DNA from 4 places in the Actinomadura sp. NPDC048021 genome. Region 4 is predicted to be linked to each of the others. Evidence: riboswitches for the same ligand, from Rfam matches in the RefSeq annotation. Region 4 holds a riboswitch; each other region holds the start of a gene.
The links. Region 4 has a riboswitch for cyclic di-AMP ahead of AB0C87_RS02770 (NlpC/P60 family protein). Riboswitches for the same ligand answer to the same signal wherever they lie in the genome.
Positions count from the first base shown of each region.

Region 1: linked by a shared signal. The riboswitch ahead of AB0C87_RS11380 (hypothetical protein) and the one ahead of AB0C87_RS02770 (NlpC/P60 family protein) in region 4 are both predicted to bind cyclic di-AMP.
Region 2: linked by a shared signal. The riboswitch ahead of AB0C87_RS15255 (CHAP domain-containing protein) and the one ahead of AB0C87_RS02770 (NlpC/P60 family protein) in region 4 are both predicted to bind cyclic di-AMP.
Region 3: linked by a shared signal. The riboswitch ahead of AB0C87_RS22100 (CHAP domain-containing protein) and the one ahead of AB0C87_RS02770 (NlpC/P60 family protein) in region 4 are both predicted to bind cyclic di-AMP.

Region 1 covers NZ_JBEZJQ010000005.1:304,063-311,558, reverse strand. The annotation lists gene AB0C87_RS11390 (cobalamin-independent methionine synthase II family protein) at 1-117, shown strand, start outside; gene AB0C87_RS11385 (MFS transporter) at 339-1,814, opposite strand; cyclic di-AMP (ydaO/yuaA leader) riboswitch at 2,158-2,295, shown strand; gene AB0C87_RS11380 (hypothetical protein) at 2,305-3,057, shown strand; gene hpnH (adenosyl-hopene transferase HpnH) at 3,127-4,131, opposite strand; gene shc (squalene--hopene cyclase) at 4,193-6,058, opposite strand; gene AB0C87_RS11365 (polyprenyl synthetase family protein) at 6,091-7,098, opposite strand; gene hpnE (hydroxysqualene dehydroxylase HpnE) at 7,095-7,496, opposite strand, start outside.
Region 2 covers NZ_JBEZJQ010000008.1:79,453-86,948, forward strand. The annotation lists gene AB0C87_RS15240 (LysE family translocator) at 1-67, shown strand, start outside; gene AB0C87_RS15245 (TetR/AcrR family transcriptional regulator) at 163-762, opposite strand; gene AB0C87_RS15250 (DsbA family protein) at 876-1,502, shown strand; cyclic di-AMP (ydaO/yuaA leader) riboswitch at 1,836-1,986, shown strand; gene AB0C87_RS15255 (CHAP domain-containing protein) at 2,001-2,678, shown strand; gene AB0C87_RS15260 (hypothetical protein) at 2,871-3,593, shown strand; gene AB0C87_RS15265 (haloacid dehalogenase type II) at 3,730-4,464, shown strand; gene AB0C87_RS15270 (MarR family winged helix-turn-helix transcriptional regulator) at 4,461-4,949, opposite strand; gene AB0C87_RS15275 (bifunctional NAD(P)H-dependent oxidoreductase/GNAT family N-acetyltransferase) at 4,980-6,053, shown strand; gene AB0C87_RS15280 (Lrp/AsnC family transcriptional regulator) at 6,101-6,613, opposite strand; gene AB0C87_RS15285 (pyridoxal-phosphate dependent enzyme) at 6,714-7,496, shown strand, end outside.
Region 3 covers NZ_JBEZJQ010000013.1:17,709-25,204, forward strand. The annotation lists gene AB0C87_RS22090 (NYN domain-containing protein) at 116-1,393, shown strand; gene AB0C87_RS22095 (NlpC/P60 family protein) at 1,670-2,623, shown strand; cyclic di-AMP (ydaO/yuaA leader) riboswitch at 3,119-3,317, shown strand; cyclic di-AMP (ydaO/yuaA leader) riboswitch at 3,470-3,609, shown strand; gene AB0C87_RS22100 (CHAP domain-containing protein) at 3,619-4,452, shown strand; gene AB0C87_RS22105 (hypothetical protein) at 4,492-5,757, shown strand; gene AB0C87_RS22110 (M48 family metallopeptidase) at 5,754-7,160, shown strand; gene AB0C87_RS22115 (Ig-like domain-containing protein) at 7,168-7,496, opposite strand, start outside.
Region 4 covers NZ_JBEZJQ010000001.1:582,623-590,118, reverse strand. The annotation lists gene AB0C87_RS02790 (MarR family transcriptional regulator) at 1-127, opposite strand, end outside; gene AB0C87_RS02785 (amidohydrolase family protein) at 189-1,475, shown strand; gene AB0C87_RS02780 (Mut7-C RNAse domain-containing protein) at 1,517-2,287, shown strand; gene AB0C87_RS02775 (NUDIX domain-containing protein) at 2,316-2,702, shown strand; gene AB0C87_RS02770 (NlpC/P60 family protein) at 2,699-3,715, opposite strand; cyclic di-AMP (ydaO/yuaA leader) riboswitch at 3,723-3,854, opposite strand; gene typA (translational GTPase TypA) at 4,046-5,899, shown strand; gene AB0C87_RS02760 (FHA domain-containing protein) at 5,970-6,362, opposite strand; gene AB0C87_RS02755 (hypothetical protein) at 6,414-7,391, shown strand; gene AB0C87_RS02750 (4Fe-4S cluster-binding domain-containing protein) at 7,295-7,496, opposite strand, start outside.

The sequences.
Region 1 (7,496 bases), on a different contig from region 4:
GACTGCGGGTTCTCACCGTTCGCCGACGACACCTCCACGTCCCGCGACACGGCCTTCGCGAAGATCGCCGCCCGCGTGGAGGGCACCGCCCTCGCCGCCGCCGAACTCGGCGTCTGACCCGCCGCCCGTCTCCGCCGCCACACCCTCGCACCCTCGGACCCGATGGCACGCCCGCGGCCGCCGCCGCAGACGGCCTGGTCCGCTGACGGCGGTGCGGGGGTGGGGCGGCCCGTCCACCTCCAAGCGCCGCGTCCGGGCGGCGCGTGGACGGCTCACCACGTGCACCGGCCTCCCCGACGCCGACCCGGCCGTTCCGGCCCGGTGGTCGGCCATCGCGGTCACCGGGAGGTGTGGTCGGTGGTCGCGTCCGAGGAGGGCGGGGTCCGGATGAGGAGCATCACCACGACGGCCACGGCGGTCAGGGCCAGCGCCGAGACGGTCGCCCCGGTGGTGTAGCCGTGCACGAGGGCCCCCGCCCGCGAGGCGGCCGGACCGTGCTCGCGCAGGTAGCCCGCGGTCGCGCCGATCGCGACGGTGTTGACGACGGCGGTTCCGATCGAACCGCCCATCTGCGACGCGGCGTTGACGACCGCGGCGGCGACCCCGGCCTCGCGCGGGGAGACGCCCGCGGTCGCCAGTGAGAACGCCGGCGGGAACACGGCGCCCATGCCGATCCCGAGCAGGACCTCGACCGGGACGACGGCGGTGGCGTAGCCGCTGCCCGCGTCGAGCCGGGTCAGGGCGGCCAGCCCGGCCGCGGCGATGAGCAGGCCGGCGGAGATCAGCAGCCGGGCGGGCACCCGCCGGGTGAGCCGGGCGCCGACGAGGTAGCCGCTCGCGGAGTTCGCGACGGCCATCGGCAGGAACGCCAGCCCGGTGCGCATCGGGGAGAAGTGCGCGACCACCTGGAGGTAGTAGGTGAGCGTGAGGAAGACCCCGAAGGCGCCGACGACCGCGGTGGCCACCGCGAGGTAGGCGCCGGCCCGGCCCCGGTCGGCGAGGATCCGCAGCGGCAGCAGCGGCGCGGCGTGCCTGGCCTGGCGCACGGCGAACAGGGCGAGCGCCAGGCCGCCGACCGCGAGCGGCGCGGTGGTCCGCCAGGCGTCCCAGCCGTGCGGGGCGGCCTCGCCCGCGCCGTACACGACGGCCGCCAGGCCGCCGGTGACGAGGACGGCGGAGATCCAGTCGACGCGCGCCCCGGGGAACGCCGGCGGCGCGGGAAGGACGATCCGTCCCGCCACCGACGCGGCCGCGGCGATGGCGACGTTGACGTAGAGGCACCAGCGCCAGTCGGCGTACTGGGTCAGCGCGCCGCCGAGCAGCAGCCCGACCGCCGCGCCGCTGCTCGCCACGGCGCCGTAGACGCCGAACGCCTTCGCGCGCTCCCTGGGCTCGGTGAACGTCACCGCCAGCAGCGACAGGGCGGTGGGCGCGAGCAGCGCGGCGAACGCCCCCTGCAGGGCGCGCCCGACCACGAGGACCCCGAAGCCGGGCGCGGCCCCGGCGATCATCGAGGCGACGGCGAACCCGGCCAGCCCGGCCAGGAAGCTGCGGCGCCGCCCGACCAGGTCGGCGATCCGGCCGCCGAGCAGGAGCAGCCCGGCGAAGGACAGGGTGTACGCGGTGATCACCCACTGCCGGTCGGCGTCGCCGAAGCCGAGCGCGTGCTGGGCCGTCGGCAGCGCGATGTTCACGATGGTGGCGTCGAGCGCGATCATCAGCTGCGCGACGGCGATGACGACCAGCGCCGCCCAGCGCCGGTTCGGGACGGCCGCGGACGGACCGGACGCGGTGCGCGCCGGGATGGCGGTCATGGAACCCACCTCCTCTAAGTGAAGGGTTCTCCTCCGGATATTAACTGGAGGTTTCTCCTCCGTCTAGAGGCGCATCGGGCCCGGATCGCCTCCCCGGCACGCCCACAACGGCGGCAGGCGACGGCCGGGGTGCCGGGTCGGCACGGCACTGAGCTGCGGAATCATCGCCCGCGACCTTGCCGTCTCTTGGTGATTTCAGTAGCTTTGCCCCTTCAAGACGCCTTCCAGGCGTTTTGTCCCACCGTGGGGTTTCCGAGCGCGGTGGGGCGGGGTGCCGTCCCCGCGCGACAAGGCCCGAGATCCCTCATCGATCGGGCCCCACATCGTCAGCGCCGCTGTCTCTCAGCGGCACCCGCCGAGTCCGCCGTGGCGCGGAGCCGGGGACCCAACCCGAACTGGGGTGAATCGGCCTGTCAGGCCGTAGGGCGACTTCCACGTCCGAACCCGTCAGCTAACCCGGTAGGCGGCACATGGAAGCAAGGAGCCCCCCTTGAAAGGCAAGCACCTCGACCGGCCGCGCGTTCTGCGGCCCGGCCCCTGGGTCACCGTCACGCTGACGGGCCTCGCCGTCTTCGGCGCGACGGCGGCCATGCCGACGACCCTGCAGCACGCGTCCACCGAAACCGTCGCCGCCGTCCAGACCGTGCCGCAGCAGCGGACCGCGCCGCGGCAGGCGGCGCCGCGGGAGCAGGTCAGAGCGCAGGCCCAGGTCCAGAAGGAGTTCAAGGCCCCAGCGAAGGCCGAGCCCTCGGCGAAGGCCGAGCCCTCGGCGAAGACCGAGTCGTCGGCGAAGGCCGAGCCGCGGAAGCAGGCCGCCGCGCCGAAGTCGGACGCGCGGTCCAAGGTCATCGCGCGGGCCAGGACCTGGCATCCGCACACCGGCCGACGGGTCCCCTACAGCCAGACCAGCACGCACAACGGCTACCGCACCGACTGCTCGGGATACGTGTCCATGGCGCTGGGGCTGCCCAAGCCCGGGACGAACACCGTCGGCCTCACCGCGTCGCGGTACACCGAGCGAATCGCGATGTCCGAGCTGAAGAAGGGCGACCTCGTCATGGACGCCCTCGGCAGCAACACCACCCGGCACGTCGTCATCTTCGAGAAGTGGGCCGACAAGGAGCACTCGTCGTACTGGGCCTACGAGCAGCGCGGCCGGTACGGAACCGACCACCGCGAGCTCGACTACGGGCTCTCCTCGGGCGACGAGTACAAGGCGTACCGGCCGACGTCCCTCACGTAGGCGTCCCTGAAGACGCCCGGCATCGGCGGGACGCCGGTGCCGGGCGGAACGGGCTTGGAGAGAGAGGGGTCAGACCGAGCGGACGGCCCGCAAGGACTCCTTCAGGGAGCCGAGGGTCGAGAAGACGGCCGTGGGTTCGTAGCCGCAGTGGGCCATGCAGTTGGCGCAGCGGGAGTCGCGTCCCCTTCCGTAGGAGTCCCAGTCGGTCTCGTCCAGGAGTTCCTGGTAGGTCTGCGCGTAGCCGTCCGACATCAGGTAGCAGGGACGCTGCCAGCCGAAGAGGGAGTAGGACGGGATCGCCCAGGCCGTGCAGGGGAAGTCGACCTTGCCTTCCAGGAAGTCCAGGAACAGGGGCGAGTGGTTGAAGCGCCACCGCTTGCGGTTGCCGTCCCCGAACGCCTTGCGGAACAGCTCCCGCGTCTCCTGGACGCCGAGGAAGTGGTCCTGGTCGGGCGCCTTGTCGTAGGCGTAGCCCGGCGAGATCATCATCTCGTCGACCCGGAGGTCGTCGTTGAGGTAGTTCATGACGTCGATGACGGTCTGCGGCGTGTCCGTGTTGAAGATCGTCGTGTTGGTGGTGACGCGGAACCCCCGCCGCTTGCACTCCCTGACGGCCGCGACGGCGTCGTCGAAGACGCCCTCCTTGCACACGGACGCGTCGTGGCGTTCCCGCAGCCCGTCGATGTGCACCGCCCACGCGAAGTACGGCGAGGGCGCGAACTTGTCGATCTTCTTGGGGATGAGCAGCGCGTTCGTGCACAGGAAGACGTACTTCCTGCGGCGGACGAGCTCGTTCACCAGCTCGTCGATCTGCGGGTGCATCAGCGGCTCGCCGCCCGCGATGGAGACCATCGGCGCGCCGCACTCCTCGATCGCGGCGAGGGCCTGCTCGACCGGCATCCGCTTCCTCAGCACGTCGTGCGGGTGCTGGATCTTCCCGCAGCCGGCGCAGGCGAGGTTGCAGGCGAACAGGGGCTCCAGCTCGACGATGAGCGGGAACTTCTCCCGGCCGCGCAGCTTGTTGCGGAGGATGTAGCTTCCGATGCGAAGGCTCTGGCGGAGCGGCATGCTCATGGTGTCGGGACCTCCTCGTGCAGGGTGAACTCGGCGGTCCCGCCCGGTCCGCGCCCCCGCCTCATGCCGCGCCCTCCAGGTAGCGGCCGAGGGCGCTCAGGGGGAAGACCAGGCGGTACAGGTGGTAGTTGATGTAGAAGTCGCCGGGGAAGCCGGTGCCGGTGAACTGCTCCTCGTCCCAGTTGCCGTCCGGGCGCTGGTGGTCGACGAGCCACCGCACGCCGGCCTCCACGGCAGGGGTGCGCTCGCCCGCGGCGAGCAGCGCCAGCAGTGCCCAGGCCGTCTGCGACGGGGTGGACTCGCCCCGCCCGATCCACGCGGGGTCGTCGTAGGAGCGCAGGTCCTCGCCCCAGCCGCCGTCGGGGTTCTGGTGGTCCTCCAGCCAGACCACGGCGCGCCGGATCGCGGGCTTGCCGGGACGCACCCCGGCCGCGACGAGCGCGGGCACCACGCTTCCCGTGCCGTAGACGTGGTTCGCCCCCCAGCGCCCGAACCACGAGCCGTCCGCCTCCTGCGCCCGGAGCAGCCACACGACGGCGCGCCTGACCACGGCCGACTCCGCGAGGCCCTCCTTGGACAGCGCCTCAACGACGTGGGCGGTGACGTCGGCGGACGGCGGGTCGATGACGGCGCCGAAGTCGCAGAAGGGCAGCTTCGTGCACAGCTCGCGGGTGTTGTCGGCGTCGAAGGCGCCGAAGCCGCCGTCGCGCGAGGCCATCCCCTCCAGCCAGCGGACGGCCCGCCTGATCGGCTCCTCCGCCGCCGGTAAGGCGGCCCGGCGCAGCGCCAGGATCGCCTCGGCGGTGTCGTCGGTGTCGGGGTAGACGTCGTTGTCGAACTCGAACGCCCAGCCGCCCGGCGGGACGTCCGGCCGCTTCACCGCCCAGTCCCCCGGCCCGCGGACCTCCTCGCCGACGATCCATTCGGCGGCCCGCAGCAGGGACGGGTGGTCGGCGGCCACCCCCGCGTCGGCGAGCGCGTTCACGGCGAGGACCGTGTCCCAGACGGGTGACTGGCACGCCTCAAGGCGGCGTCCCTTCCCGTCGCGGATCGTGAAGCGTTCGAGCCCGTCGAGGCCGCGCCTGATGACCGGATGGTCGAGGCCGTAGCCGAGCTCGTGCAGCGCCATCAGCGAGTACACCCACGGCGGCTGGATCCCGCCCCAGCAGCCGTCGGCCTCCTGCCTGGCGACGATCCAGTCGGCGGCCCGGCGCAGCGCCGCCCGGCGCAGCGGGCGCACCGGCCGCCTCTCGTACACGTGCAGGACGCGGTCGAGGGCGTTGAACGCCGCCCCCCAGCCGCGGGCCTCCCGGGCCGGCATCACGCCGCGGCGCAGTTCGGGCAGGTCGAACGGCAGGGCCCGGACCGGGCGCAGCGACCCGAGGATCGTCAGCGGGACGATCGTCTGCCGTGCCCAGCACGCCCAGTCGTAGACGTTCAGGGGGACGCGGCTCGGCAGGTACATCAGCTCGGGCGGCATGACCGGCAGGTCGTCCCAGGACCACTGGCCGAACAGCGCCAGCCAGACGCGGGTGAAGACGCGGCTGCCCTCGATGCCGCCCGCCTCCCGCACGTAGGCCGCGGCCTCGCGCATGTGCGCGGCGTCCACCGGGTCCCCGGCGAACCTCAGCGCGACGTACGCCTCGATCGTGGTGGACAGGTCGGCCGGGCCGCCGTGGAAGTTCGCCCACGTGCCGTCGTCGCGCTGCCGGGAGCGGATCCAGCGCGCCGCGTCCTTGGTGTCGGCGTCGGAGCGGATGCCGAGGAACTGGCGGAGCAGCAGGTCCTCGGCGTCCATGGTCACGTTGGTCTCCAGCTCGGCCTTCCACCAGCCCTCGGGCGACTGGAGGCCGATCAGGCGGTCGCGGGCGGCGTCGACGGCGGCGGCGGCCGCGCCGGTGAGTCCGGACACGTCGGTGGTGGTCATGCAGCGCTTCCCTTCTCGCCGGCGCGGCGGGGTCAGTGGTCCCGGGAGGTGACGAACAGGGCGATGTCGCGGAACTCGGCGGCCACGGCGCCTTCCATGCCGGACTCGTCGAGGTGGCGCCCGGCGGCGGCGACGCGGCGGTCGGCCTCGGCGGAGGCCCAGTCGCGCCCGCCCGCCGCCTCGACGAGCCGGGCCGTCTCCCGCAGGGCGTCCTCGGACGGCGGCCCGGGGTCGGCGTACAGCGCGGCGAGCCGCCGCGACTCGGGGCGCCCGGCGTTCAGCGCGTACACCACCGGGAGCGACTTCTTGCGCGCCCGCAGGTCGGCCAGGACGGGCTTGCCGGTCGCGTCCGGGCTGCCCCAGATGCCGAGCAGGTCGTCGACGAGCTGGAACGCGAGGCCCATCTCGGCGCCGAAGCCGGTCAGGTGGGTGACGAGCCGGGCGGGGCCCTCGGCCAGCATCGCCCCGATCGAGCACGCGCAGGCGAGCAGGGCGCCCGTCTTGTCGGCCGCCATCGCCAGGCACTCGTCGAGGGTGACGTCGTCGCGCTGCTCGAACCCGATGTCGAGCGCCTGGCCCGCGATGAGCCGCTGCGTGGCGGCGGTCAGCGCGCGCGCCGCCCAGTGGGCGCCGCGCGTCTGCTGGTCCAGGAGCAGGTTCTCCGACAGCGCCATCAGCGCGTCGCCGCCGAGGATGGCGGCGGACGGGCCGAACACCGTCCAGGCGGCGGGGCGGTGCCGCCGGGTCCGGTCGCCGTCCATGATGTCGTCGTGCAGCAGCGAGAACGCGTGCACGAACTCGACGGCGACGGCGCCGGGCAGCGCCGTCTCCTCGGACGCGCCGGCGGCCCGCGCGGACAGCAGCGCCAGCGCGGGGCGCAGCGCCTTGCCGCCCGCGGCGGCGGGCTCCCCGTTCTCGTCGATCCAGCCGAGGTGGTAGGCGACGACGCGGCGGGTCCACGGGTCGAGCCGCTCCGCGGACGCGCGCATGGCCTGGTCGACCAGGGCGCGCCCGCCGGTGATCGAGGTCGGGACGGTCATCGGCCGCTCACCCCGTCCGGGGCCGTCCGGCGCAGGTGGCGGCGGACGAGCCGGGCCGCGGTCAGGCCGCTGCGCACGGCTCCCTCCATCGTGTCCGGCCAGCCCGTGTCCGTCCACGCGCCGGCGAGGAACAGCCACGGCAGCCGGGTCGCGGACGCGGGGCGCAGCGCCTCGCTGCCGGGGCTCTGGCGGAACGTCGCGTGCCGCTCCCGCGTCACGAAGAAGTCGGTGACGCGGGCGCGCCGCGCGGCCGGGAACAGCCGCTCCATCTCGGCGAGGTAGACCGCGCGCAGCGCGGCGGTGGGCGTGTCGATCCAGCGGTCGGCCGCCGAGACCGAGACCGCCAGGTACTGGCCGCCGCCGGTGAGGCCGCTGACCGCGGTGCGGTCGAACACCCA
Region 2 (7,496 bases), on a different contig from region 4:
GGGGCTCAGCATGACCACCGGTGCCGTCCTGCTGGCGCTGGGCGCCGCGGTGGCAGTAGGTGTCTGAGGGCCGGTCAGATCTGCAGGCCCTGCTCGCCCGCCGTAAACCGTGAGCACCTGCGCGGCGGCATTTGTAGGGGCGCCCAGAAGCGGTGAGGCGTGCTACTGAGTGGAGGTGTCGGCCGGTGGGGCGAGGCCGGTCATTGCGAGGTCGACGATGGCGTTGACGTGCTCGGCGTCGGCCGTGCGCGGGGTGAGCAGGCGGCGGTAGTAGGCGGCGCCGTAGAGCAGTTCGGTGACGAGGACCGGGTCGGCGTCGGCGCGGACCTGGCCCTTGCGCTGCGCTACGCGGATGCGGTCGGCCGCGGCGCCCGCCAGGTGACCGATGAAGTTGTCCCACAAGGCCTGGTGGAGGTCCGGGTCGTGCTGGGCCTCGCCGATCAGTGCGCGGTAGTGCGGGAAGACGTGCGGGTCGCCGAGGATGCGCGAGGCCGCCGCCATCTGCGTCTTGATGTCCGCGACGAAGTCACCGGTGTCGGGGAAGGTCGCGTCCATCTTCCAGGTGGACAGCAGGCCGTCCAGCAGCACGGCCGCCTTGGACGGCCACCAGCGGTAGATCGTGTTCTTGCCGACGCCGGCGCGGGCGGCGATGCCCTCGATGCTGACCTTGCGGTACCCGACCTCCTGGCACAGGTCCATGGCGGCCTTGATGACGGCGTTGGCGGCCTCTTCGCTTCGGCGCTCAGGACGTCTGGGTGACATGGGGACAGCATAGCCCTCAGGCGGCACGGAACGTTCCGTATTGACGCGGCGAGCGGCGGCGGGCATGCTGAGGCGGCACGGAACGATCCGTGCCGCCATCGAAGGACGAACCCATGAAAGTTGAGTTCACCCACGACATCGCCTGCGTCTGGTCGGCGCTCGGCTACGCCCGCTTCCAGCGGGCCGCCGAGGAGCACCGTGCGGGTGGCGGCGAACTGGAGGTCGTCTTCAGGCCGTACCAGACCGCGGGCTCCGCGGCGGAACCGCCGCCGAGCCGTGGCCATTTCCCTCTCGCGCTCACCGCGCGGGTCGAGCAGATCGCACGGGCGGCGGCGGTCGACGGCCTGGTGGTGAACCTCGACCGGATCGTGCCCGCCCGCACGGCCGACGCCCACCGGCTCATCGCGCTGGCGGCCGCGCACGGCACCGCCGAGGACATGACCGCCCGTCTTTACCGCGCCTACTTCAGTGACGGTCTGGACATCGGCGACGTCAACGTGCTGCGGGGCTTGGCGTCCGCGACCGGCGTCAGGTGGGACGGCGAGCGGCCCCACGCGGAACCGGCTCGGTCCGCTCGCGTGTCCGGCCCGCGAGTGCCGGTCTTCCGGTTTCCCGACGGGACGGTCCTGGTCGGAGCCGTGTCACTCGCCGCGCTGAGGGGTGAGTTGATGAGGGCCGACTCACCGCGCCGGCGCTCCAGCAGGACCACGCATCCGCGCCCGGCTCCGGTGCGACTATGACGCGTCCTGGTCGGTCGTGAACTTGGGCACCTTGATGACCAGCCCGCGGGTGGGGGCGCGCTCGGGGGTGATCGTCTCCCGCTGGGGCGAGGTGGCGACCAGAAATCTTGGGCCGACTTGACTGGACCGCAGCCCTTGCGTTGAGGGCGCTTTGGGGAGTCTTTACAGGTCAGCGGCGTCTTTGGGGTGTGCTTGACGAAATATGGGGCCGCTTGAACCTGTTGTGGGTGTGTGACCGACGGGAAAGCCCGTCCGGAGCGCCCGACCAGATCGTGACGGGCGCATCGAGTCCCTGATCATCAGGACGGCCGATCAAGGCACGTCCGCCGCCGAGTCCGCAGAGCGCCGATCACTGGCCGAGCGGAGCCGGGGACCCACCGAAACACCGGGGTGAATCCGCACTCCCGCCTTGCGCGGGGTCGCGGTAGGGCCACTTCCATGCCCGAACCCGACAGCTAACCCGGTAGGCGGACTGGAAGACCTCAGGAGAACCTTCGCATGACCGCTCGTACTTTCGACCTGACCAAGCGCATGGGCACCCGCTTCGCCGCCGGAGCCGTCCTCTCCCTGGCGAGCGCTTTCGGCTTCGCCTCCCTGGCCCCGTCCGCCCATGCGGACACCAAGCCCGCGAACACCGCGCACGTCGCCGCCGCGCCCCAGGCCGGCGCCAACGGCGCGAAGACCGCCACCGCCGGCGCCTCCGCGCAGGACGTCATCAAGCTCGCCCGCACGCAGATCGGCACCCACGAGGACGCCTCGGGCAACAGCAAGTTCAACGACTGGTACGTCGGCTCGCCGCTGGGCGAGCAGAACGCCCACCGCATCGGTTCCAAGAGCGCCTCGGTCTACAAGGGCCAGTCCTGGTGCGACATGTTCGTGTCCTGGCTGGGCCAGCACACCGGCACCAAGGGCATGGGCGCCGACGCCTACACCGTCAGCCACGCCAAGTGGTTCAAGAAGACCGGCCGCTTCGGCCAGACCCCGAAGCCCGGCGCCGTGGTCTTCTTCGCCTGGAACGGCGGGGGCATCAAGGGTGTCGAGCACGTCGGCATCGTCGTCAAGGACAACCACGACGGCACCATCAACACCATCGAGGGCAACACCGGTGACGCGGTGAAGAAGAAGGTCCGCGACACGTCCACCGTCGCCGGCTACGGCTACCCCCAGTACCGGTGAGCCAGGGCCGCTGAGCGGCCCGTTGCCCCGCACCGTCCAGTGGTGCCTCCCCCTTCTCCATCCCTCCGCGATCACACCCACGTCGCGAGCACGCCCACGTGCCGTGCGCCGGATCCGTCATGCCCGAACGGCGAGCCCCCGACTAGCCGAAGCCGTGACCCGGCGCCCCGGACCACCGAGCAAAGGATGAACATGCAGAAGCGAGCCATCGACACCGCCCTGATCGGTACCGCTCTCGCGGGCCTGCTGGCCGCGGGCGTGGCGGCCGGGACCTCCCACGGGGCCCAGGCCGACGAGCCGATGTCGCACAAGGTCATCGGACAGCAGGTGGCCGGGCAGCAGGTCACCGGCCACAAGATGACCGGACAGCTGGTCACCGGACAACAGCTGAGCGGGCACAAGGTGACCGGACAGCCGGTCACCGGAAAGCAGATGACCGGAAAGCAGGTGACCGGGAAGCAGGTGGGGCAGCCCGCCGCGAAGGCCACCCACCACGGCACCGCCAAGGTCGCACCGAAGCGCCACGCCGTCCTGTCGGGCAGCACCAAGGCGTCCTACTTCTGGGACGACGGCTCGGGCGTGAACGGCGACACGGGCGCCCCGGCGGGCGGCAAGCCGATGCAGAAGGGCCTGTTCGCCAGCCCGAGCTGGCCCATGCACACCAAGGTGAAGGTCACCTACAAGGGGCGCAGCGTCACCGGCTTCGTCGGGGACCGCGGGCCGGGCGAGCCGTCGCACCGCGGCGTCATGCTCGACCTCGACACCTACACCTTCCGCCACCTGGTGGACGGCAAGAAGCCGCGGAGCAAGTACGACACGGGCACCTCGGCGGGCCACCTGAAGGGCGTCAAGTACGAGATCCTGTCCTGGGGCCACGGCGCCGGCAAGAAGGGCGCCCCGAAGCCCCTCGGCTGATCAGGCCCGACCGGGTGACCCCTCCTGGCCTCACCACGGACCCCGCTCCCGTCTTCGGACGAGGGCGGGGTCTGTCACGTCCGGGGTAGGACTGGGGTGGGGCGCCAGCCGGGCGCTCCTGGGCGAGGGAGTGCCAGTGGGATTAGACGTCAGAGCGATCCAGGTAGTGACCTGCGACATCTTCGGGACGACCGTCGACTGGCGGACAGGGGTCGCCGGCCAGGTGGCGGCGATCGCTGCGGAGTGCGGTGTCGCGTTGGAGGGCGAGGCCTTCGCCGACGAATGGCGTGAGCGGTACCTCCCGTCCATGCAGCGGGTCAGCAGCGGAGAGCGGGAGTGGGTGTACCTCGACACGCTGCACCGGGAGTCGCTGGACGAGCTGCTGGAGCTGCACGGCGTTGCTGACGCCTTCGACGAGACCGCACGGCGGCGGCTCGTCCGGGCCTGGCATCGCCTGCCCGCGTGGGACGACTCGGTGGACGGCCTGGCACGCCTGAGGGAGAGCCGCGTGGTGGCGGCGCTGTCCAACGGCGGGTTCGCCCTGCTGACGCACCTGGTCAAGGGGGCGGGGCTGCCGTTCGACTGCATCCTGTCGGCGGAGCTCGCCCGCACGTACAAGCCCGAGCCGGAGGCGTACCTGACAGCAGTGCGGCTGCTGGACGTGGAACCGGCGGAGGTGCTGATGGTCGCCGCGCACAAGTGGGACATCGACGGCGCCAGGGGAGCCAGGCTCGCCACCGCGTTCCTGGAGCGTCCGCTGGAGAAGGGGCCCTCTCTCACGGCCGACCGGGCGGACGACGTGGAATGCGACCTCGTCGTGCGCGGGTTCGGTGAGCTCGCCGATCTCCTGGAGGCCGGTCCGCGGACCTAGCGGACGGGGCGGCCGTTCGCCCTGTCCGGGGCTTCCACCTTTCCGGCGATGTGTTCCAGGGCGGTGAGGTCTTCCGGTCCAAGGCGGTCGATGAAGTGGTGGCGCACTGACTCCAGGTGGGCGGGGGCGGCGTCCGTCAAGGTGTCCAGGCCGTGTTCGGTGAGGACCAGGAGGCAGCCCCTTCCGTCGGCCGGGTCGGGTGCGCGGCGGATGAGGCCGCGGGCCTCCATGCGGGTGGCGTGCCGGGAGAGCCGGCTGCGCGACCAGCCCATCTTCGCGGCCTGCTCGTGCAGGGTGCCGGCGTGGCCCGGCCGTTCCGACAGCGTGCTGAGCACCTCGTAGTCGGGCTCGGAGAGGCCGACTTGGGAGAGGTCGCGGGCGGTGCCGGTCTGGACGGCGATCACCATGCGGCGGAAGGCCCGCCACGCCCGTTCCTCGTCCGGGGTCAGCCAGCGCACGGGCTCGTCCGGCGGGTTCTTTGACATGTAAACAACCTATCGCCTAAGTTCATTTACATGTCAACGAAACAGGTGCGCGTCCTCGTGCTGGTGTGCAGCACCCGCCCCGGCGCCCTCGGCCCCGCGGTGGGGGCATGGCTGACCGAGACGATCACGCCCCGCGCCGCCGAGCTCGGCGCCGAACTGGTGCCGCTGGCCCTCGCCGACCTCGACCTCCCGTTCCTCGACGAGGAGGAACATCCGTCGGCGGGCGTGTACCGCAACGAGCACACGCGCAGGTGGAGCGCGATCGTGGACGGCGTGGACGGCCTCATCGTCGTGACGCCGGAGTACAACTACGGGATGCCGGCGTCCCTGAAGAACGCGCTGGACTACCTCTCCCGCGAGTGGGCGTGGAAGCCGGTCGGTTTCGTCAGCTACGGCAACACCTCGGCGGGCACGAGGGCCGTGCAGCACGCCAAGCAGGTGGTGACCACGCTGCGCCTGGTACCGCTGGGGTCCACGGTCGCCCTCCGCATCGCCGACGCCGTGCACGACGGGGAGGTGCGGCCCGCCGCCGCTGCCGGCAAGGCCGCGATCGAGGTCCTGGAGGAGCTGGTCCGGGTCGCGCACGCGCTCCGGCCGATGCGAGAGCGAGCACGGCCCGCATCGGCGGCCGGCCCCGAATCGGGCTCCTACCTGCGGCGGCTGACGCCGGACGATGCCCCCGAGGTGACCGTCCTGCAGCGGTGCTGCTGGGTGGACGAGGCCCTCGCCAACGACCCCGTGACCGTCCCGGCGCTGCACGAGTCCGTGGAGCAGGTCCGTGACTGGCTCGCGTCCTGGGACGCGATCGGGCTGTGGCGGGACGGCCGGCTCCTCGGCATGGTGCGGACCCGCCGCGAGGACGCCGAGTGGCACGTGGGACGGCTCGGCGTCGTCCCCGACCTGCGGGGGCGCGGCCTGGGGCGCTGGCTGCTCCATGAGGCGGAGGCCGCCGCCGACCAGGCCTGCCGCAGCATCGTGCTGTCCACGGGAGCGGGCAGCCGGAACAACATCGCGCTCTACCGGAGCGAGGGATACCGGCCGGCCCCCGTCCCCGGCGACGACGGAACCATCCGCCTGACCAAGATGCGCCTCAGCACTGGTTGATCGGCCCGTGCGCAGGGGGAGTGCGGCGCGGCGGGATGCGGCGGCGTTCACTCATCAGGTGGCCGCCCGTCCTGCGGTCGAGCGGGAAGTGGGAGAGCCAGGCCGGACTTGATGGTGTCGAAGACGACCAGGGTCTCGTAGCGCTGGACGTTGTCGTCCGCCTTCAACAGGCGGTCTCCGAGCCGACCGCAGTCGCGCATGCTCCGCGCGGCCAGGACGATTACGTAGTCCCACGGCCCCGCGACGCGGTAGCACTGCTGGACCTGAGGCTCCGAGCGCATCCGTTCGGTGAAGGCCCGGTGGTGCTCGAACGATTCCCGGACGAGGGTCACCAGGACCGTGGCCAGGACGGTGGGACCGAAGCGGTGCGGATCGAGGACGGCGACCTGCCGGGCGATGAGCCCGTGCCGGCGGTAGCGGGCGATCCGCCGCTGGACGGCGCTCGGGGACAGTCCGACCTGTTCCCCGAGGTCGTGCAGGGTGCGCCCGGCGTCGTGCTGAAGGAGGTCCAGCAGCAGGGCGTCGATCTCGTCCAGGCGGGGCGGCGGCGATTCGGGCACGCAAGATTATTGCGCCTTGGTGCAAGAATTCTCAATCGCGTCGATCGGGAGCTCGGTTAGCGTCGGCCGGGTCGGAAAGCCTCGGCGGAAGGTGGCGCGCATGGACCTGGGCGTGGCGCGGATCGAGCAGGCCCTACGGGTGATCGATCCGGTGTTCCTCAACACCCCGCAGTACCTCGACGAACAGCTGTGCCGGGCGCTGGGCGGCCGCGCGGTGACGGTGAAACTGGAGACGGCCAACCCGGTGCGCAGCTTCAAGGGCCGGGGCGCCGACCTGATGCTCAGCACGCTCGCCCCCGGCACGCCGGTGGTGTGCGCCAGCTCGGGCAACTTCGGGCAGGCCGTCGCCTACGCCGGGCGAGCTCGCGGGATGCCGGTCGAGGTGTTCGTGCCCGAGACCGTCAATCCCGGCAAGCGCGAGCGGATGGAGACGTTCGGCGCCCGCGTCGTCGCGGCGGGACCGGACGGCTCGTCGGCGCGGGAGGCCGCGGCCGCCCACGCCGGGCGCCATCCTGACCGCGTCCATCTGCAGGACGGCGTCCAGGCGGCGATCGCCGAAGGCGCCGGGACGATCGGCGCCGAGCTGACCCGCGGCGCGCCGGCCGGGGCGTGCTTCGACGCCGTCGTGCTCCCGGTCGGGGACGGCGCGCTGATCAACGGCGTGGCGCGCTGGATGAAGGAGCACGCTCCCGGGACCCGGGTCGTGGGGGTCAACGCCGAAGGCGCTCCCTCGATGGCGGAAAGCCTGCGTGCCGGCCGCGCGGTCCGCGCCGGACGTGCTCGCACCTTCGCCGACGGCATCGCGGTGCGTCGCCCGACGGAGGCTTCGGTGCGGCGGGCCCGCGTCCTGGTGGACGAGATGATCCTGGTGACGGACGAGGCC
Region 3 (7,496 bases), on a different contig from region 4:
ACACAGCCCACCGGCGGCGCAGCCCGGAAGGAGCGGGATCATCGACAGCGGTCCCGAAGCGACCCCCGGCGACGGGGAGCCCGCGGAGAAGGCGTCCCGCCCGCTGCCCGAGGCGGTGCGGCAGGGCGTGGTGGAGGCCGCCGCCGACCTGATCGGGTCACTGCCCTCCGACGAGATCCCCGTGCCGCTGCGCCGGTTCGCGCGGTTCGAGCGCCGCAAGCGCGCCAGGCTCGCGGGCCAGCACATCGCGGCGGTGCTGGAGAAGGACGGGGAGTTCCGGAGCCGGGTCGCCGCGCCGCTCCGGGAGGCGCAGGCCGACCTGGTGGAGGCGGTCGAGGGCGGGAACGTGCCGCCCGCGGCCGACCCGGTGCGCGTCGCCGTGCTGGCGTACCTGCTGCGCCCGGCGGGCTGGACAGAGCTGGTGGAGTCCGCGCGCGAGGAGCTGGCGCGTTCGGCGAGCGCGTCGGAGGAGCAGGAGGCCGAACGCCGCGTCGCCGCGCTGAAGGCGGAGCTCGCCGCGACCCGCGACGCCCGCGGCGCCGAGCTGGCCAAGCTGCGCGCCGAGCTGCGCGAGACCAAGGCCGAGGTCGCCGAGCTGCGCCGCAAGCTGCACGACGCGCGCACCCGGTTCCGGGCCGCGGAGGAGCGCGCACACGCGGTCGCGGAGGAGGCCGACCGCGAGCTCGCCGCCGCGCGCGAGTCGACCGCCGCGTCGGACAAGGAGCTGCGCAGGCTGCGCGCCCGGGCCGCGCGGGCGGAGGAGGCGGCCGAGACCGCCAAGCGGGCCGCGCGGGAGGGGCGCAACGTCGACGACGTGCGGCTGCGGATGCTGCTGGACGCGCTGGTGGACGCCGCGCAGGGCGTCCGCCGGGAGCTGGCCCTGCCCTCCACCATCGGCCGTCCCGCCGACGCGGTCGGCGGGCTGGAGCCCGACCGGCTGGCGCACCGCGCGCTGCCCGGCCGGGCCCTGTCCGACAGCGACCCGCAGCTGCTGGACCGGCTGCTGACGCTTCCGCAGGTGCACCTGGTGGTGGACGGCTACAACGTCACCAAGACCGGGTACGGGGAGCTGCCGCTGGCCGACCAGCGCAGCCGGCTGCTGTCGGGGCTCGGCGGGCTCGCCGCGCAGACGCGCGCCGAGGTGACGTGCGTGTTCGACGGGGCGGAACTGGACGCGCCGGTCGCCATCGCGGCGCCGCGCGGGGTGCGGGTGCGGTTCAGCCACCCGGGCCAGACGGCGGACGAGCTGATCGGCGAGCTCGTGCGGGCCGAGCCGCCGGGCCGCTCGGTGGTCGTGGTGTCGTCCGACCGGGAGGTCGCCGACGCCGCCCGGCGCGCCAACGCGCGCCCCTGCCCGTCCTCCCTGCTGCTGCGCAGGCTGGGCCGCTCCTAAGACGCCCATAAGGCTCCGATAAGGCAGTCCTCGCGGTATGTGATCATGGCGTCACTAAAAGTGGATGATAATGAGAGATGTCAATCAAAGAGTGATGAATCGGTTGTGACGGCTGTTGCCCCTCGCTAATGTCGTCCGCTGACGTCGTGGACGAGAGGGGCGAAACCGACCGTGGCCAATGATCACATCGGGGCACCGGCGCAGCGGCCTGGCCGCGGGGCGGGCTCTGCGGGCACAGGCCTCCGCCGTCGCCTGGCGGCCGTCGCCGGACTGACCGTGGCGGTCTCCCTGACCTGCTCCCCGGTGGTGGCGCACGCCGAGCCCAAGCCGACCCGGGCGCAGGCCCAGAAGACGCTCGACAAGCTCAACGAGAAGATGGACCAGAAGGTCGAGCAGTTCAACCAGAACCGCGAGAAGCTCAAGGTCGCCAAGAAGAAGTTCGACGCCGCGACCAAGGCGAGCAAGCAGGAGCAGGCCGACTTCGAGGAGCAGCGGTCCAAGATCGCGCAGATGGCGGCCACCGCCTACAAGAACGGTGACTCGGCCGACGTCACCGGCTTCGTCGGCAGCAACGACCCGCAGTCGATCCTCGACCAGGCCGCCGTCTTCTCGCACCTGTCGCACGAGCGGAGCTCCCAGCTCACCCAGTTCCTCGCGACCGCCCAGCGGCTCCGCCGCGAGCAGTCCCAGGCGAAGGCCGCCTACGACGAGGTGAAGTCCAAGCAGGACGAGCTGAAGAAGCAGAAGCAGGACCTCGACAAGCAGGTGCAGAAGCAGAAGGCGCTCGTGCGCCGGCTCGGCGGCGGGAGCACGCCCTCCCGCCCGGGCGGCGGCGGCCCCACGGGCGGCACCTACAACGGCCCGGCGAGCGGCCCGGCCCGCACGGCGCTCAACTTCGCCTACGCGCAGCTCGGCAAGCCCTACTCCTACGGCGCCGAGGGCCCGGACTCCTACGACTGCTCCGGTCTGACCATGAAGGCCTGGGCCGCCGCGGGCGTCAGCATCACCCGCACCACCAACACCCAGTACGCCTACACCAGCTCCAAGCGGGTCGCCTGGAACAACATGCAGCCCGGTGATCTGGTGTTCTTCAGCAACCTCGGCCACGTCGGCCTCTACGTGGGCGGCGGCAAGATGATCCACGCCCCGCACACCGGCGACGTCGTCAAGATCAGCGACATCAGCTCCGGCTACTACAAGAGCAACTTCTACGGCGCCGGGCGCCCCTGACGCACCGCCTGACCCCCTGCTCCACGGGCGTCACGGGACCTCCATCGACAACGGACCAGGCTTGACCTGGTCCGTTGTTGATTTTGGGGGGGTTTGCCTTCTTTTGGGGTTTTGGTACCTTTGCACCACTCACGGCGCCCTCCAGACGCCGTGGACCCGCGGCGCCCACCTGGCGCCCCGGCCCCACGCGGCGCATCCAGCACCCGCGTGACGGCGGCGCGAGCCACGCGCCGCTCCCCCCAGGCGGCACGCCCCACGTGCCGTCCCGCGGCGCCCGAAGGCGCCGCACGGTCTCGTCGCAGACCCGGCCGACCCCGTCCACCGTGCGCACGCCCGCAGCGTGCATGGCGCTGAGCGCGCAGCCGCGGTGGCGTACACGGGGCAGGCCCCGGACGGTCCCCGGAGACGGGCCGCCGTCCGTCCACAACACAAGGCGCCGCTCGTTCGCACGCGGGAGACAGGTCCCGCGCCGGGCCCCATCTCGCCCCCAGGATCGCAGCGGCAGCGCCGAATCCGCCTCAGCGCGGAACCGGGGACCCATCTGCGCCGGAGTCCGGAGGAACTCTCCGGACGGGCATTCCGGCACCCGGGGTGAATCGGCGCGTCTCTCCCGGCAGTCCGGTGAGAGCCGCCGTAGGGCCACTTCCACGCCCGAACCCGTCAGCTAACCCGGTAGGCGTCTGGAAGAGAAGGAGTGAATCCCGCAGCGTTACCTGGGGCGTGGCCGCCACGCGGCCACGCCCCCACCCCCTGCACTCCGCGGGCGTCCACGCCCGCCGAGATTCCCCATTCAGAACCGGCGTGCCCGCCCCCGGGCACGTCACCGCCGAGTCCGCGGACCGCCGTGCCCCGCATGCGCGTCCACCGCGGAACCGGGGACCCACTGCGTCCTTTTCGGGGTGAATCGGCCTGCCTTCGCGGGCCGTAGGGCGGCTTCCACGCCCGAACCCGTCAGCTAACCCGGTAGGCGGCATGGAAGTCGAGGAGATCCCCCCGTGCCACGCGCGCACTGCAAGAAGACCCACGGCAGGCACCGCAAGCCGAACCCCCTGTCCCTGACCTGGCGGACGACCGGCGGCGTGATCGTCGGCGCCGCCGTGCTGGGCACCGCCGCCGCCACCGCGCAGGCGTCGGTCCTGCCGTTCGGCTCCACCCCGGTGAGGGCCGCCGCCGCGGCCGACCTCGCCCCCGGCCTGACGGCGCACGGCGGCCCGCCCGGGCGCCGTGCCGAGGACGAGCGCAAGACGACCGGCTCGAAGGCTCCGGCGAAGAAGGACCAGCCCGAGCAGCCGAAGGCGGAGACCTCCGAGAAGGCCGCCCCGAAGACCGTCGCGAAGTCGCGCCCCACCGCCGCGCAGGCCATCGAGCTCGCCCGCTCGCAGGTCGGCGTCGAGGAGGACGGCGGCGGCGAGACCAAGTTCCAGGACTGGTACATGGCCACGTCCCGCGCGCGGGAGACCCTCGCGCGCGACGGCGGCTCCCTCAGCGGCTACGGCGACGCGAACTGGTGCGACATGTTCGTCTCCTGGGTGGGCGAGCAGATCGGCTTCAGCGACCAGGTCGGCAGCGACGCCTGGACGGTCGCCCACGCCCGCTGGTTCCAGGAGCACGGCCGCTGGGGCAACGAGCCGAGGCCCGGCGCGATCGTGTTCTTCTCGTGGGGCGGCAGTGAGTCCGTCGACGACATCGAGCACGTCGGCATGGTGGTCAAGAAGATCGACGATGGCACGATCGAGACCGTCGAGGGCAACACCGACAACGCCGTCCGGATAAAGGAACGTTCCACAGACGTCGTCGTCGGCTACGGCTACCCGGACTACCGGTCGTGACGGCGCCCCACGCCCCGCGCCCTGCATAGGATCGCGCCCATGGAGGAAGGCCCCGGGCAGGACGCCCCCGTCACGCGGCGCAGGGTCCTCGCCCTCGGCGCGGGCGGGGTCGCCGTCCTCCTCGCCGGAGGCGCCGGCCTGGCGGGCTCGCGCTCCGGCGGCCGGGCGGCGGGCGCCCGTGCTCCCGGCTCCCCGTCCGCCGGGACGTTCAATCCCTCCCTGGCCTCCGCCGTCCTCGCCAATCGCGCCGCGGCCGTCCGCCAAGGCGACCGCATGGCGTTCCTCGCCACGGTGGGCAACGCCCCCGCCGCCTTCCAGGACACCCAGTCCCGCATGTACGGGAATCTCCGGAAGCTTCCCCTGGAAGGCTGGCGGGAGCGCGTCGTCCGCGTCGAGACCGTGGACGGCGAGACCGCCGTCGTCCGCGTCGAGGCGCGCTACAGGCTGCGCGGCTTCGACCGGAGCGACGTGGCCCGCACCCGCTACCTCACGCTGGCCCCGCGGGGCGGGGCGTGGACGATCGTCGGCGACGGGACGTCCCGCGGCCTCGCCGACGACACCGACATCTGGGACTGCGGCCCCCTGACGGTGGTCAGGGGCCGCACGAGCCTGGTCGTCGGCGACGGCGCCGGCCTCGACGGCATCGCCCGGCGGCTGGACGCGGCCGTCCCGGTCGTGACGTCCGTGGTCGGCACGGGGTGGGCGCGGCGGGTCGTCGCGCTCGTCCCCGCCGACGCGACCGTCGCCTCCGCGCTCGCCGGCCCCGGGCAGAGCCTCGGCCAGATCGCCGCGCTCGCCGCCGTCGCCCCGGCCGCCGGGGGCGGTCGCGGCGAGGACCGCGTCATCGTCTCCCCCGGCACCTTCGGCCGCCTCAACGAGCTGGGCCGCGACGTCGTCCTCGCCCACGAGCTGACCCACGTCGCCACCGGCGGCGCCCGCGACGGGCGCACCCCGCTGTGGCTGATCGAGGGCTTCGCGGACTACGTCGGCTACCGGCGCGTCAAGATCAGCACCCGGTCGGCGGCGGGCGAGCTGCGCCGCGAGGTCTCCGCCGGGCGCACGCCCTCCGCGCTGCCCTCCGCCGACGCGTTCGCCGGCGGCTCCCCCCGCCTCTCCCAGGCCTACCAGGAGGCCTGGCTCGCCTGCCGGATGGTCGCCGACCGGTACGGTGAAGCGGCGCTGGTGCGGCTCTACCGGGCCGCCGGGCGCGCCCCGGAGGCCGCGGCGCTGCGCGACGTGCTCGGCCTGACGCGGGAGCGCTTCACCGCACTGTGGCGCGACTACGTGAAGGAGGAGCTCGCATGAGCGAGGCGGAGACCGACGAGGACCGCGCCGGGGACTCCGCCGCCGGAACCCCCGGCGCCGCCCCCGCGCGCCGGCCCCGGATCGCCGCCGCCGTCGCCGCCGCCGTGCTCTTCGCCGGGGTCGCGACCGTGCTCGCGCGAGCCACTCCGTGGAATCCGCTCCCCGGGCACGTTCCCGGCGGGCGGGTGGAACCCGATCCCGCGCTGGACTTCACCCCCGCCGAGATCGCCCGCTCCCGGGCGTTCGACTCGGCCGTCAACCCGCCCGCCTACACCGGGCTCCTCGTCGGCCTCGCCCTGATCCTGGTGCTGGGCCTCACGCCGCTGGGCGCCCGGTTCATCGGCTGGGCCACCGGGAGAACCCGCCGCCGGCCGCTTCGGATCATCCTCGGAACCATGGCCCTGACCACGCTGCTGCGCGTCGCCGGGCTCCCGTTCCACATCTGGAGCGAGTCCGTGCTGCGCCGGTACGGGCTGTCCACGCAGAGCTGGCCCGCATGGCTCGTCGACCAGGCGAAGTCCCTCGCCGTCACGTGGGTCATCTACACGATCGCCCTGCTGCTCCTCTACGCCCTCATCCGCCGCTTCCCGCGCCACTGGTGGGCCGGCGCCGCCGCGGGCGGGTTCGTCCTCGTCGTCTTCGCCTCGTTCGTCTACCCGCTCGCCGTGGAGCCCGTGTTCAACAAGTTCCACTCGCTGCCGGCGGGGCGGTTGCGCACCGACCTGCTGGCGATGGCCGAGCGGGACGGCGTGCCCGTCGAGGACGTCCTCGTCGCGGACGCCTCCCGCCGGACGACGTCCCTGAACGCCTACGTGTCCGGGTTCGGCTCCACGCGCCGCATCGTCCTCTACGACACGCTGCTGAAGTCGCCGCCCGCCCAGGTCGAGTCCATCGTCGGGCACGAGCTCGGCCACGCCAAGCGCGACGACGTGCTGTGGGGCACGCTCGTCGGCGCGCTCGGGGTGGCGGGGGCCATGTGCCTGCTGTACCTGCTGATGACGTCCCCGCGCCTGCTGCGGCGCGCCGGGCTCGATCCCGGCGGGCCCGGCGCCGGCGGGACCGGGCCGGACGCGCGCCGCAGCGGTGCGGCGGCCGACCCGAGGTCCATCGCGCTCCTCCTCGCGCTCGTGACCGCCGGGACGACGCTCGCCGCCCCTGTCCAGAACCTCGTGAGCCGCCGCATCGAGGCCCGCGCCGACGCGCACGCGCTGGACCTCACCCGCGACCCCTCGACCTTCGTGTCGATGCAGCACGCGCTGTCCGTCCGCAACATCTCCGACCTGGACCCCGACGCCGCGGAGTACCTGCTGTGGCTCACGCACCCCTCGGCCCCCGACCGGATCGCCATGGCCCGCGACTGGGCGCGCCTGCACCGCGTCCAGGTCCCGCCGCCGCTCCGCTAGCCGCGGCTCAGTTGCCCTCGGCCCGCTGCTTCTCGGGCGCCTTGGGCCGGGCGCCCTGCTGCGCCGACAGGGTCGCGGCGTCCACGTGCGCGGCCGTCGTGACCGACCGCTTCAGCGCGCTGCCCTTCACCCAGTCCTGCCACTTCACCTGCCAGTACCCCCAGCCGTTCTCCGGCTCCAGCTGCCGGTCGCTGCCGGTCACCGTGATGGGGTCGCCGCGCTGGGAGAGGTTGTAGAACCACTTGGCGTTGGACGGGCTGACGTTGATGCAGCCGTGGCTGACGTTCTCGCTCCCCTGCGATCCCACCGACCACGGCGCGCTGTGCACGTACTCGC
Region 4 (7,496 bases):
GGAGCGCCTGCTGTACCAGCGTGGCGACGCGCCCCGCGCGCTTGCTCAGTTCCAGCATCGCGACGAACGGCTCGGTCAGGCCGTCCCGCCGCCACGCGTCGGCCAGGTCATCGATGTCGTCCCGCACGCACCGAGCGTACTCGCTCGACTGATTGCTTTTCGTAAAGCTATCTTTTAAGCTTTCACGCATGGCAAATTCTCTGCTGCTCACGAACGGCCTCGTCATCGACACCGCGCCCGAACCGACCGTGCTGGGAACCGCCGACGTGCTCGTCGAGGACGGACGCATCGCCGCGGTCGGCCCGGACCTGGCCGCGCCGGACGGCGCCGAGACCATGGACGCGACCGGCCGCATCGTCATGCCGGGCTTCGTCGACACCCACCGGCACACCTGGCAGGCCGGGATCCGCGCGGCCCTGCCGGACGGCACGCTCCACGCCTACCTGCAGCGCGTCCTCGGCGAGCTGGCGCCCCGGTACCGGCCGGGCGACGTGTTCGCCGGGACGCTCGCCGGGTCCCTGGAGTGCCTCGACTCCGGGATCACGACGCTGGTCGACTGGTCGCACATCCAGCTCAGCGAGGGCCACACCGAGGCGAACATCGCGGCGCTGCGGGCGTCCGGCATCAGGGCGGTGTTCGGGTACTGCTACGGCGGCGACGGCGGCCTCGACGCGCTCGCCGCCGAGACCGGCCGCGTCCACCGCGAGCACTTCGGGTCCGGCGGCCAGGTCACGATGGCGATGGCGGCGCTCGGACCCGAGATCGGGGGCGACGAGCGCGCCCTCGCCGAGTGGCGGACGGCCCGCGACCTCGGGCTGCCGGTCACCGCGCACCTGGGCGGCCACGGCGCCGAGAGCGCCGCGCGCGGCCTGGCGTTCCTCGACGCCAACGGGCTGATGGACCACCCGGCCACGTACGTGCACGCCAACTTCTACACCGACGAGGAGCTGAAGCGGATCGCCGGAAGCGGCGGGACGGTGTCCGCCGCCCCCGCCATCGAGGCTGCGCTGGACATCGGCGCCCCGCCCACCGGGCGCGCCCGCGCCGCCGGCGTCCCGACCGGGCTCGGCGCCGACACGGTCACCTCCGGCCCCGGCGACATGTTCAGCATCATGCGCGCCGCCTACGTCCTCGAACGGGGGCGCCCGGACGGCGCCGGCCTCGGCTTCACCGTCGCCGACGCCCTGCGGACGGCCACGATCGAGGGCGCCGAGGTCGCGGGGCTCGCGGACGTCACCGGCTCATTGACCCCCGGCAAGCAGGCCGACCTGCTCGTCCTGCGCACCGACACCTTCGGCCTCGCGGCGGCGCACGACCCCGTCGCGGCCGTGGTCCTGTCAGCGGACACGCGCAACGTCGACACCGTCCTGGTCGCCGGACGCGTGGTCAAGCGCGGGGGAGCGCTGGTCGGCTACGACGTCCCCGCCCTCCTGGCGTCCCTCGCGGACTCCGCCGCGCACGTGACAGCGGCCTGAACCGGGGAGAATCGTCGGCCGCGCGTGGCATGCTGATCGGCGTGGAGTCCGAGATAACGATCCGCGTCGCCGACGAGCTGCTGATGTTCCTGCCCGCGACCCGGCGGGAGTCCCCAGCGCGGGTCCCCTACGACGGGACCTCGACGCTGGGGCACCTCGTGGAGTCGCTGGGCGTCCCCCTGCCCGAGGCGGGCCCGATGACCGCCGACGGCGAGCCCGCCGGGCCCGGCGCCCGCCCCGCGGCCGGGGCCGAGGTGCGCGTGGCCGCGGTCCCGCGCCCCCAGCCCGTGCCGCTGGACCCGGGCCAGGTCGCCCCCCGCTTCCTCCTGGACGTGCACCTCGGCACGCTGGCCCGGCGCATGCGCCTGCTCGGCCTCGACACCGCCTACCACAACGACATGGACGACCCGGCGCTCGTCGTCCAGGCCAACGAGGAGCGCCGCGTCCTGCTCACGCAGGACCGCGGCCTCCTGCGCCGCCGCGCGCTGTGGTTCGGCGCCTACGTCCGCGGCTCGCGCCCCGACGACCAGCTCCGCGACCTGCTCGACCGCTTCGCGCCCGTCCTGCGCCCGTGGACGCGCTGCACCGCCTGCAACGGCGAGCTCGTCCCGGTCGACAAGCAGGAGATCGAGCGCGAGCTCCAGTCGGGCACGCGCCGCAGCTACGACGTGTACGGCCGCTGCGCGGTCTGCGGGCAGGTGTACTGGCGCGGGGCGCACGGCGACCACCTGGAGGAGATCGTCCGCGACGCGACGCGTCTGGTCGACTCCCTCAGGCGGGACGGAACCGGACGGACCGGCGCCGCGGTCTGATCACGAACACGGAGAGGAGCTGGTCGCGATCGATCTCGTGGTGGTGGGGGCGGCGATCCTCGCGGAGGGGCGGCTGCTGGCCGCCCAGCGCGCCGAGCCGCCGCACATGGCGGGCGGCTGGGAGCTTCCCGGCGGCAAGGTCGACCCCGGAGAGTCGGACGAGGACGCCCTGGTGCGCGAGTGCCACGAGGAACTGGCCGTGAAGGTACGCCTGGGCCGCCGCGTGGGCGGCGACTGGCGCCTCAGCGGACGCGCCGTCCTCCGCGTCTGGACGGCCGAGCTGGTAGAAGGCGAGCCGCAAGCCCTGGAGCACCTGCAACTCCGCTGGCTGGCACCCTCAGAGCTCCACGACGTCAACTGGCTCCCCGGCGACCGCCCGGCAGTAGACCTCCTGGCCGCCCAAGGCCTCGGCTAGGAAATCCTATTCGCGCCTGCGAAGTCGGAGCGGTCGGAGAGTTTGGAGATCTTGACCACGTCGCCGGTCTGGGGGGCGTGGAGGTACTTGCCGTCGCCCAGGTAGATGCCCATGTGGTGCAGGTTGCTGCCGAAGTACACCAGGTCGCCGGAGCGGAGGGCGCCGCGGGAGACCTTCGTTCCCATGGCGAACAGGTCGCCGGTGTAGTGCGGGAGGCCGGGCTTGCCGACCTGGGCGTAGGCCCAGACGACGAGGCCCGAGCAGTCGAAGCTGCTCGGTCCGGCGGCGGCCCACACGTACGGGGAGCCGAGCTTGGTGAGCGCCTTGCGGGCCATCTTGGCGGGCAGGCCGGAGCCCTTCACGGTGGCGCTGAGGCCGGTGCGCGGGTCGCTCGCGTGGGTGGTGGTCAGCTTGTCGAGGCGCTTCATCACCTCGGAGACCTTGGCCTTGGCGGCCTCGCGCGCCTGCTTGGCGTCGTCCCAGGCCTTCTTGACCTGGGCGGTCTTGGCCTTGGCGGTGCGCTCCGCGGCGTCGGCCTGGTCGATCTGCTTCTTCAGGGCGAGGACGGCGGTGGCCTGGCTCTGCGCCAGGTAGGCGCGGTCGGACAGCCCCTCGGGGGAGGCGCCGGAGCCGAAGAGGACGTCGGGGCCGCCGGCCATGTAGTTCGCGGCGGCCAGGCTGCCGAGCTTCTGGCGGGCGGGTTCGGCGAGGGCGCGCAGCCGCTCGGCCTCCCGGGTGGCGTCCTGTTCGGCCTTGCGGGCCTTGGTGAACTCGACGCGGGCCTTGTTGAACTTCTCCGTGAGGATCTCGGCCTCTTCGTTCAGCGCGTCGAGGCTCTTGCGCAGGCCCTTCTCCGTCGTCGGCGTGGGGCTCGGCGCCGTGGGCGCGGAGGCGGGCCGGAACGGCTGGGCGGCGTGGGCGAGGTCCGGCGCGGTGGCGCCGAGACCGATCAGGAGCAGGGTGGCGGTGGCGGTGGGCAGAACGCGACGCCGCCGGGGGGAATCCGGAGCCAAGCCGGTGTTCTCCTCTCCTCGTACGCCTACCGGGTTAGCTGACGGGTTCGGGCCAGGAGTCGCCCTACGACGAGCGTCGATTCACCCCGAGGGTGGTGGGTCCCCGGTTCTCCCGCGGGAGATTCGGCGTTCCGGCCGCAGTCCCCTGGGGGCGGGACTCCGGACGACCGGATCTCGGGCAGATTACAAAGGATGCGCAAAGTTGGCCAATCGAGGTCCGTGTGACCGATGGGGCGAACGACTCGGAGTGGGTGGTACGCACGGCCAAGTAGAATGGGTACGGCCGCACGTCTGCGGCGACTCCCGAACTCTCACGCAAGGCGAACCCGCATGCCCATCTCCACGCGCGACGACCTCCGTAACGTCGCGATCGTCGCCCACGTCGACCATGGCAAGACGACGCTGGTCGACGCCATGCTCTGGCAGTCCGGGGCCTTCCGCGAGAACCAGGACGTCGACGACCGCGTGCTCGACTCCAACGACCTGGAGCGCGAGAAGGGGATCACCATCCTCGCGAAGAACACCGCGGTCCTGCACAACGGCCTGACGATCAACATCATCGACACCCCGGGGCACGCCGACTTCGGCGGCGAGGTCGAGCGCGGCCTGTCCATGGTGGACGGCGTCGTCCTGCTGGTCGACGCCAGCGAGGGCCCGCTCCCGCAGACGCGCTTCGTGCTGCGCAAGGCGCTCGCCGCGCGGCTGCCGGTGATCCTGGTCGTGAACAAGACCGACCGCCCCGACGCGCGCATCGACGAGGTCGTGGACGAGACCTACGAGCTGTTCATGGACCTCGACGCAGACGAGGACCAGATCGACTTCCCGATCGTGTACGCGTCCGGCCGCGCCGGGCGGGCCTCGCTCGACAAGCCCGCCGACGGCGCCATGCCCGGCAGCGAGGACCTGGAGCCGCTGTTCAAGGTCATCACCGAGACGATCCCCGCGCCGTCCTACGACCCCGACGGCCCGCTCCAGGCGCACGTGACGAACCTGGACGCCTCCAGCTACCTCGGCCGGATCGCGCTGTGCCGCGTGCACGCCGGCACGATCAAGAAGGGCCAGCAGGTCGCCTGGTGCCGGCGCGACGGCAGCGTCGAGCGGGTGAAGATCACCGAGCTGATGATGACGGAGGCGCTCACCCGCAAGCCCGCGGACGAGGCCGGGCCCGGCGACATCATCGCCATCGCCGGAATCCCCGACATCATGATCGGTGAGACCCTCGCGGACCCGGACGACCCGCGCCCGCTGCCGCTGATCACGGTGGACGAGCCGGCGATCTCCATGACGATCGGCACCAACACCGGGCCGATGGCGGGCCGCGAGAAGGGCACCAAGGTCACCGCCCGGATGGTCAAGGACCGCCTCGACCGCGAGCTCGTCGGCAACGTGTCGATCCGGGTGCTGCCGACCGAGCGCCCCGACGCCTGGGAGGTGCAGGGCCGCGGCGAGCTGGCCCTGGCGATCCTGGTCGAGAACATGCGCCGCGAGGGCTACGAGCTGACCGTCGGCAAGCCGCAGGTCGTCACGCGGGAGATCGACGGCAAGAAGCACGAGCCGGTCGAGCGGCTCACCGTCGACATCCCCGAGGAGCACCTCGGCGCCGTCACGCAGCTGATGGCGGTCCGCAAGGGCCGCATGGAGCACATGACCAACCACGGGACGGGCTGGATCCGGATGGAGTTCCTCGTCCCGGCCCGCGGCCTGATCGGGTTCCGCACCGAGTTCATGACCGAGACGCGCGGCACCGGCATGGCGCACCACGTCTTCGAGGACTACGAGCCCTGGTTCGGCGAGCTGCGCACCCGTCCGTCCGGCTCGCTCGTCGCCGACCGGTCCGGCGCCGCCACCGCCTACGCGATCACGAACCTCCAGGAGCGCGGGACGTTCTTCGTCGGCCCGACCACCGAGGTGTACGAGGGCATGATCGTCGGGGAGAACTCCCGCGCCGACGACATGGACGTCAACATCACCAAGGAGAAGAAGCTCACGAACATGCGGTCGTCCACCGGCGACGAGCTGGAGCGGCTCACCCCGCCCCGCGCCCTGTCGCTGGAGGAGGCGCTGGAGTTCTGCCGCGAGGACGAGTGCGTCGAGGTCACCCCGACCGCCGTCCGCATCCGCAAGGTCGTCCTGGACGCCAAGGAGCGCGAGCGCACGCGGGCCCGCACCAAGCGCGCCGGCTGAGCGCCGAAGCCGAAAGGGGCGGCCCCGCGGTTCTCGGAACCGCGGGGCCGCCCCTTTTCGTGCGTGCCGCTCAGCTCAGCTGGACGGTGCCCGTGACGTCGGCGGCCAGGCGGAGCTGGTCGCCGTCGCGGAGCGGGGCGTCCACGCCGCGGGGGAGCCGCTCGCCGTTGACGAACGTCCCGTTGGTGGAGCCCTCGTCGCGCACCCAGGCCGTCCCGGACGGGTCGAGCCACACCGTCGAGTGGCGCCGCGACACGTTGTCGTACTGCGTGAACGTGGCCGCCACCGGCGACTGGCCCGCGTCCCGGCCGAGCACCAGGTGCTGGCCGACCGAGACCTTGAGCTCGCCCGTGGGGAACTGGACGCGCAGGACGGGCGTGCCCTTCTGCGGCAGCGGGCGCAGGCACGAGTCGCACTGCGCGGCGCCCGGGTTGCTCAGCACCGCCTCGCAGTACGGGCACATGAACGCCGTGCTGTCGGGCGCGGCCGACCGCTGCTGGCCCTGGTTGTGCTCGTGCGGCAGCAGCGTCGCCTCGCGGCCGTGCGGCAGCTGCGGCGACGGGCCTCCGTGCTGCGGCTGACCCCCGTGCTGCGGCTGGCCTCCGTGCTGGGGCTGGCCGTACTGGGGCTGCCCGTGCTGAGGCTGCCCGTACTGGTGGTCGGCCGGGCCGGGCTGCGGCGCGCCGTACTGGTCCTGCGGTGCGCCGTACTGGTCCTGTGGGGCGCCGTACTGCTGCTGCGGCTGGTACTGGTCCGGCTGCTGCTGTTGCGGCTGCGGCGCGCCCCACTGGTCCTGGGGCTGCTGCGGCGCGCCCCAGGGGTCGGCGGGGGGCTGCTGCTGTTGCGGCTGCCCGTACTGCTGCTGCCCATGTTGAGGCTGGCCCTGCTGCGGCTGCCCGTACGGGGGCTGGCCGGGCTGGCCCTGCCCGTGCTGACCCTGACCGTGCTGGTCATGGGACTGCTGGGGCATGGGCGGACCCCATGCGTCCGGCTGCTGCTGTTGCGGCTGCGGCGCGCCCCACTGGTCCTGGGGCTGCTGCGGCGTGCCCCAGGGGTCGGCGGGGGGCTGCTGCTGTTGCGGCTGCCCGTACTGCTGCTGCCCGTGCTGAGGCTGGCCGTACTGCGGCTGCCCATGCTGGGGCTGGCCGGGCTGGCCCTGGCCGTGCTGACCCTGACCGTGCTGAGGCTGCCCGTACTGGTGGTCGGCCGGGCCGGGCTGCGGGGCGCCGTACTGCTGGCCCCCCTGCTGCGGCCCCGGCGGCGGGGGTATCCGCTGCGGTTCGTACCCGCCCGGGCCCTGCTGGTGAGCGCCGCCACCGGCGCGCGCCAGGTTGGCCCCGCAGCTCATGCAGAGCAGATCGCCCGGCTGGAACGGCTCGTCGCAGACCGGACAGTTCAAGGTCGCCATGACACATCCCCCGAGCGCACCCCGGCGCGGTCGAGCCTCGACGTGAGGTGCTCCATGTCACCTCTTCGCGGGATCCCGATGTAGTACACCCGCTTTCCCTCCGGCCCTTCGTCCACGGACACCTGTACTCGGGGCCCTCTTCCTTCAGTGTCACCGATCGCTTCAGTGTCACCGACGCCGGCCACTGCC